Regions from separate parts of the Roseiflexus sp. genome, predicted to be linked through region 1. Evidence: riboswitches for the same ligand, from Rfam matches in the RefSeq annotation. Region 1 holds a riboswitch; the other holds the start of a gene.

Region 1 (3,944 bases):
CGAGCGCGACGATATTTACCAGCTGGCGGAAGAACTGGAACTGGGTTTCAACAATTTGCAGGCGCTGATCGAAGCGGCGGAACTCCTTGGCTTCGCCCGCGTCGAAACCGGCGACTTGATCATTACGCCGCTCGGCGAAACGTTTGCCGACGCCAGCATTCTGGCACGCAAAGAAATCTTTGCCTCACGGCTGCGGCGCTTGCCCTTCTTTCGCTGGATGCTGCGCATGCTGGAAGCGTCGGGAGAACGCGCGTTGCGCCGCGATGTACTCCTCACCGCTCTGGAGCGCGACTTCCCGCCCGATGAGGCGGAACAGCAACTCGATATCGCCAGCAAATGGGGGCGCTATGCCGAACTCTTCGGCTACGACGATGCACAGGGGCGCTTTTTCCTCGAAGAGATCGCTACCCCCGCATAACAAGCGGCAGTTGCACGCGATACGGTCCCTCGATCGTCGGGCGGATGCGCAGCAATCTCGCCTCTGTCTCGTCAGTGGACACATAGATGAACCCATCCGGCCCGACCGTCACGTCGCGCAGGCGACCGTACTGACCATCGATCAGGATTTCCTGCTCAACAATCGTGCGATCATCGATCTTCAGGCGGTAGAGCCTGCCAGTTCTCAATGTAACGAAGAAGAGATCGCCGAACCATTCGGGGAATGCGCTGCCGGTGTAGAAGACCATGTCCGACATGGCCACTGTTCTTTCGGGGTTGAACACCGCCACCGGCGGCATAAAATTGGGCACGCCATTACAGTTTACTGTTCCCAGGCAATTGCCCCACCCCCAGCCGTAGTTGCGCCCGGCGATCAAAACATTGAGTTCGTCCATGATGTCGGGTCCGTGCTCGGTGCTCCAGAGATCGCCGGTCGTCGGATGAAACGCCAGCCCCTGATGATTGCGGTACCCGTATGTCCAGATCAACGAACGCGGCAACCGGCCGTTATCATAGAACGGGTTATCGGTCGGAATGCTTCCGTCCTTGAGGATGCGGAAGGTCTTGCCGCCGGTGCTGTCGAGGTCCTGCGCGAGCGATGGAACGACGGCATCGCCCATCGATACGAACAGATACTGGTTATCAGGCGACACAACGACGCGACAACCATTGTGGTAGAGTGCGCCGACCATGGCATCAATCAGGACTCGCTCTTCGGCGACGCTGCGGGATGCAGGATTGACGGTGAACCGCGAGAGACGGTTCCGGCGATTGCCCCCGTCATCGAAGTGACTATAGCAGATATACGCCCACCCATTCGTGGCAAAATCGGGGTCGAGTTCCATTCCCAGCATGCCGGCTTCCTGTTCAGCGCGGAATCTGTCAGGCGGCAGACCGCTGAACGTCTGCACCGCGCCGGTTGCGATGTTCAGAGCATACAGGCGACCGCTGTTGCGCGCGGTGAAGAACAAACGCCCGTCGGGCGCGAAATTGATGCTCCAGGGTCGATCAAGGCGGGTCTTCACCACCTGAATCTCGTAGCCGGGCGCTGCATGCGCCGCGTTTCTTCCAGGCAGTACTGTTGCGCCAATCATCAGGAAAAGAACCATCCACAGCAGATGTCGAGACATACGCTTCCCTCTTCAAGAAAGGCGGAACACGAAAGCACGGTTGCAGATCGAGTCGATAGGTGCAGCGGCATTCTCGCATATTCCGCTTCGGCGGCAAAGGCGGATCAGGCGCTGAGAGCAGGACGATGGTCCTGTTTTTGTGTTGGTGACTAACAGATTATCACGATCGCAGGGTCCAGGCACGATTTGTCAGGCGGCAACCCGCTGCGTCGCCCGACGCTGAACCGTCGGGCTGAGCGCACGAAGGGCGCGACCGCGCCCTCGCTTCGGCGCATGCGCCCGCACCGCGCCAGCCCCGCGTCAGCGGGGCTTCGTCCACTCAGCGCGGGCGCCGTCTGCCAGAACCGCAGTGGTTCCTGTCAACTCATGACTGCACCCCGCAGACTGTACACGTTTGACAGGCGCTACAGAAAGTCGTATGATTCATAGAACAACCGATTGCGCCGTGCACGGCGCAGCTAGGGGAGCCAGGAGAGCCTGGCTGAGAGTGCGGCCCGACAATGCCGCTGACCCTTCGAACCTGACCTGGGTTATGCCAGCGTAGGGAATGCAATGGATGGTGTATGAACTGCCGCTCCCTACTTCTGGGGGCGGCGGTTTTGTATCGGGAGGGCGCCATGCCATCAGTAACCATCAGTTTCGAGGTCCTGCCGGGAGGATTACCGGATAAAGCCGCAACCTACGCGGCTGTCGACGCTGCCATCGCCGTAGTCGCTGCAAGTGGCCTGCCATATCGCGTCGGTCCAATGGAAACGACGATCGAGGGGGAGTACGACGCAATTATGGCAGTGATCAAACAGGCGCAGGAAGCGGTGCTCCAGGCAGGAGCAACGCGGGTCTTCACGCTGATCAAAGTGGATTATGACCCGCGCGGCTCTACGATTGCCGAGAAGCTGGCGAAGTATGCAGAGTGAACAGGCGCAGCATGTCGTTCAGGCGGCATCGCCTGGCGGAAGGAGCAGCAGATGGCAGCGGCGCGTTGCGCAGGTTCTGCCGCCCTTCGCGCTCCTGAGTGCGCTGGTTGCGGCGTGGGAACTGACCGTGTGGCGCCTGGCGCTGCCGCCATGGCTCCTGCCGCCGCCGTCGCGCATTTTGACCACCCTGATGAACAACCTGCCGGTGCTGGGTGAACACATCGCAGCAACGCTGTCGGTGACCGCCCCCGGCTTTGGGCTGGCACTGATCGGCGGTTTCGCGCTGGGCGTGCTGATTGATGCGTCGCCATTCCTGCGGCGCGCCGTGTACCCGCTGCTGGTCACCTCACAGACGATCCCGATTGTGGCAATCGCTCCTCTGCTCGTGGTGGGATTTGGGTTTGGCATGCTGCCCAAGGTGCTGGTCGTCGCACTGGTGACGTTCTTTCCCATCGTGGTCAACACCGCCGATGGGTTGCAGGCGGCGGACCGCGACCAGCGGCGTTTGCTGGAGGCGATGGGGGCGAGTTACTGGCAATTGCTGCGCCTGTTGCGGCTGCCTGCGGCGCTGCCCGCGATCTTCACCGGCATCAAAGTTGCAGTGACCTATAGCATCATTGGCGCCGTGCTGGCCGAGTGGATCGGCGCGAGCGCCGGCCTTGGCGTGTACATCGCGCGTTCACTGCGCGCCTTTCGCACCGATCAGGTGTTCGTGGCGGCACTGGTGACCTCGCTGCTGACGATTGGGCTGTTTGCGTTCGTGACCGTGCTGGAACGCTGGATTATCTCATGGAGGGATGAATCGTGAAACGAACAAGTATTCTGTTGCTGACAGCATTCGTGCTTGCCGCCTGTGGCGGCGCTGCACCGGCGGCGCCGGCGAAGGAATTGACGCCGGTTCGTGTCGGGCTTGACTGGACGCCAAACACCAACCATACGGGGCTGTACGTGGCGCGCGACATGGGGTACTACCAGGAGCAGGGGCTGGATGTCGAAATCCTGGGCGCGCAGGAGGGCGGAACTGCCGAACAACTGGTTGCGGCGGGTAAACTCGACTTTGGCATCTCCTTCCAGGAAGCCGTCACGTATGCGCGGGTCGAGGGGGTGCCGATTGTGTCGATTGCCGCAATCATTCAGCACAACACCAGCGGCTTTGCGAGCCGCGCCGATGAAGGCATCACCCGACCGCGCGACTTTGCCGGCAAAAAGTATGGCGCCTTCGGTTCCCCCATCGAACAGGCGACAATCCGCGGATTAATGGAGTGTGATGGCGCCGGTGATCGCTTCGACGAGGTCGAATTCGTGGATATCGGCAGCACCGACTTCTTTGTAGCGACCGAGCGCGGCGATGTGGATTTTGCCTGGATCTTCAAAGGATGGACAGGCGTTGAAGCAGAAGTGCGCGGGGCGCCGCTCACGATTCTGATGATGAACGACCTCCAATGCATTCCCGATTACTACA
Region 2 (3,944 bases), on a different contig from region 1:
AGTGCGTGCAGCCGCCACGGGATCGTCTGGCGCTGCGATGCTCTCCACGCCGCGCACCTCGCCGCCAATGCCGCTCAATGCACCGATCTCGCCGCCATTGCCGCGCACGATGCCGATGTTGAGCGAACGCAGCAGTTTGAGATCGGTTGCCGTGCGCAACTGTGTCGCACCGGCGCCCACCGGATCGAGCACAATCGGGATGCCGAGTTCGTTCGCCCGTCGCCCGGCAACCAGCATCGACTCGACCCAATCGGGCGAGAGGGTGCCGACATTGAGCACCAGCGCACCCGCATACGTTACCATTTCGGCGACTTCTTCCACATCGTGAGCCATAACCGGCAAACCGCCCACGTGCAATGTCACATTCGCGGTATCATTCATGACGACCAGATTAGTAATATGGTGGATCAAGGGTTTCGTTGCGCGAATGCGAGAAAGCGCCTCGCCAATTCGCTGGTTGATAGGGTTCATGGTGCGTCTCCTTGTTGTACCAGGTCTCAGACCTGCGCCACCGGTCGTTTCCGCTGTAAGGTGAAGACACGTGTAGACCCAAAGACCACCCTCCGAGAGGGCGCCCATCGGGGCGCTCTCGTACCGGGAGTGCAGACGTCCCGCCTGCCGACCAAGACCCCCTCTCTAAGAGGGCATCCCCTTGTGGACACCTCTCGCGCATGGCTTTTTCAGATGCGAAGTGCATTCTCGGCGTCCCGATGCTCATTTCCCCTCATCCCCCCTTCTCCCACACACAGTGCGCTGAGCCTGCCGAAGCGCGGCACCGAAGCGGGGAGAATGGGGCGCTTGGGCATCCCAATCTCCTAACGCGCGCGACGCAATCGAAGGGCTGGTCAAAAATGCTCCACTTGTAAGCCTGCGGACGCCCTCTCGAACATCGTCAGGATCGCCCGCGACGCGAATCACCAGGGATGTACCTTCGCTTCTGCTGTTCACCCCTTCGTGTCCCTTCGTGCACTTCGTGGATGACCCCCGCCAGTCGTCTGGTGCGGGTTGCACCAGGCGCCCGCAGCAGAGCGACCCTGCGTGTCCCTTCGTGCACTTCGTGGATGACCCCCGCCAGTCGTCTGGCGCGGGTTGCACCAGGCGCCCGCAGCTGTTCACCCCTTCGTGGCCCTTCGTGCGCTTCGTGGATGACTCCAGGACGATGCTCTGGAGTGAACGGCTACCCGCTACGCATCCGTTCATCAAGCGCCGACGCCACAGCATCGCGCAGCGCGCGTGTCGCCGCCTCGGGGTCCGGCGCGCCGATCACAGCCGAGATCACTGCAACACCAACCGCACCCGCCCGCACAACCGACGACGCATTGGCGATCGTGACGCCACCGATGCCCAGCACCGGCAGATCGACCGCGTGTGCAATCGCTGTCAGTGGCGCCAGGCCAATCGGCGGACCGGCATCCGGTTTGCTCGGCGTGCCAAACAGGTCGCCGACACTGACATACGTCGCGCCATCGCGCACCGCCTGCTGCGCCTGTTCCACAGTTGCGACCGACACTCCCAGAATGCGCTCTGGGCCAATGATCCGTCGCACCATATCCGCCGGAATATCGTCCTGCCCGATGTGAACGCCGTCGGCATCCAGCGCCAGCGCCACGTCAACGCGATCATTGACGATCAGCGGCACGCCAGCCGCGCGAGTAAGCGGCAGCAACGCCTCCCCCAACGCGCACATGTCGCGTGCCGGAACATCTTTGTCGCGCAGTTGAACGACATGCGCGCCGCCGCGCAACGCCGCGCGCACAATGTCAACCAGCGAACGTTCACCTGCCGCGCGCCGGTCGGTAATGACGTAGACAATGCCTCCTTCGGACGGAAACGGGATCGGATCGGTCAGAACCGATGGAGATGGATCAACAGGTGTGGACAGTGCCATAAGTTTCTTCTCCTGGAGCGCCAGAATCAAAACTGCCGCCGACCCAACCAACGTGGATCAGCGGCAGACTCCGTCTGGACACTTCCCTACGCCGGCATAACCCAGGTCAGGTTCAAAGGGTCTGCGACATCGGTCGGGTCGCACTCTCAGCCAGGCTCGCCCGGCTCCCCCAGTGGCGCTGCAAAGCAGCGCGTGATTATTCATTTGTCAATGGGTAGTTAAGGATCATGATACACGACTTTTAGAAAGATCGCAAGATGTTAAGAGCCGGCATCGGCTAGACGGGAATGCGCGCCCACGCCGCATCAATCTGCGCGCGAGTGGCATCGAGCGCCCCGCTGTTATCAATCACAACGTCCGCCTGCGCCACCCGGCTTTCCTGCGGCGGTTGCGCAACAATGCGCATGCGGGCCTCGGCTTCGCTCATGCCGCGCGTTTCCATCAGGCGGCGCAGTTGCTGATCCGGGGTGCAGGTCACCACCCACACCGCGTCGCACACCTGCTTCCAGCCGGCTTCCAGCAGTTTGACCGCGTCGATGACTGCGACGCGCGCATATGTTGCAGCGTCATCGAGCCATGCCAGAATGCGCGCATGCACCGCAGGATGGACGATCTGCTCCAGGCGTCGCAACGCCTGCGGGTCTGAGAAAACAATCGCTCCCAATCGCTGCCGGTCGATCGGTCCGCCTGGTTCGCACAGGATCGTCTCACCAAATGTCTCAACAATCTGCCGGTAGACCGGTTCTCCCGGTTGCTGCACCTGGCGGGTCACCTGATCGGCGTCGATCACCGCCGCGCCGCGCTCGCTAAGCATTGCCAGTACGGTGCTTTTACCGCAGGCGATATTGCCGGTCAGCCCAATCAGATAGACCCCTTTGTACGGCATGCTTTCCAACCCTCAGTGCTCGACTCCCGCCAGTTCGAGTTCAACATACTCCTGCTTGATCAGCGCATCCTCAGGAACGCCGAAGCGCCACAGCAGTTCGCTCATGAGTTCGACCTTGTGCTCAGCATCCTTCCGGCTCCACGTGCGACTCTTGATCTCCAGGTACGGTCCAGGGCGCGCATGCCCGACCAGCGTATCGAGGTTGACCGCGAAATCGGCGTCGCGGTACTGGATGCGCCAGCGGCGGCGGCGCTTTTCGATCTCCACGATCCGATCCGGCTGGAAGTATTCACGGTAGAAGCGCAGCGTGCGATCGGCGCGCGCCGTGTAGCGCGCCCGCCCGAAGAGCACCGCCATCTGATACTCGCCGCGCTGCGCGGGCGCCATCAGGGTAATCGTGTATTTTGGTTCGGCGCGCGCGCCCGGATCGGTCCGGTGATCTTCCCGAATGCGAATGCGCCCGCGCTCTTCATCGTCCCACAGGAAGTAGGTGTCGTACTGCGTGCGCTCACTCGCTTTCGTTATCGTGATGTCGGACTCGTGCAGCAACTGCACAACCCGTTCGGCGGTCTGCGGATCGATGAGCGCCTTCGCCTGCACCTCGAAGATCTCGGATTGCTGCACACCGCCGATTGCCAGGATTTTGTCGAGCAGGTTATCTTCGCGAGCCGCCAGAAAGACGTCGACCCGATCGGCAATTGCCTGCGCGCGCTGCAACACTTCTTCCTCGTCGATGGTCAGCAACTGCTGGTTCCGCAGCAGGAAGCGTCCGTCCACCAGCACATCACGCACATCCGCCGAGCGCGCACCATAGACCAGGTGCGAGTAGATTGCATCGGGAGCGTAGTGGTACCGCGGCGCGGAGTGCAACCGTCCCAGCACGACGACCGTGATGTCGGCGCGCTTCCCCGCTTCGAGCGAGCCGATCAGGTGGTCGAGGTGGATGGCGCGCGCCCCTGATGATGTCGCCAGCGCCAGCGCATCACGCGCCGGAACCGCCGTCGGGTCGCCGCTCACCCCTTTCGGCAGCAACGCCGCCAGGTGAACCTCGGTGAACATATCCTGATCATCGTTCGAGGCCGGTCCGTCGGTGCCCAGACCGACGCGCAGGCTGGCTTCGATAAAGCGGCGGATGGGAGCAATGCCGCTGGCAAGTTTCAGGTTCGAGGA

The links. A riboswitch is a leader RNA that binds a small molecule or an ion and turns the genes downstream of it on or off. The one in region 1 is predicted to bind thiamine pyrophosphate.
Region 2: linked by a shared signal. The riboswitch ahead of thiE (thiamine phosphate synthase) and the one ahead of AC3EA7_RS14550 (thiamine-binding protein) in region 1 are both predicted to bind thiamine pyrophosphate.

What each region holds. Positions count from the first base shown of each region.
Region 1 covers NZ_JBYNRX010000080.1:61,650-65,593, forward strand. The annotation lists gene AC3EA7_RS14540 (ABC transporter ATP-binding protein) at 1-418, shown strand, start outside; gene AC3EA7_RS14545 (PQQ-dependent sugar dehydrogenase) at 405-1,568, opposite strand; TPP riboswitch at 2,019-2,133, shown strand; gene AC3EA7_RS14550 (thiamine-binding protein) at 2,186-2,482, shown strand; gene AC3EA7_RS14555 (ABC transporter permease) at 2,472-3,290, shown strand; gene AC3EA7_RS14560 (ABC transporter substrate-binding protein) at 3,287-3,944, shown strand, end outside.
Region 2 covers NZ_JBYNRX010000012.1:10,328-14,271, forward strand. The annotation lists gene thiM (hydroxyethylthiazole kinase) at 1-471, opposite strand, end outside; gene thiE (thiamine phosphate synthase) at 1,178-1,888, opposite strand; TPP riboswitch at 1,955-2,069, opposite strand; gene coaE (dephospho-CoA kinase) at 2,166-2,774, opposite strand; gene AC3EA7_RS02295 (amidohydrolase family protein) at 2,787-3,944, opposite strand, start outside.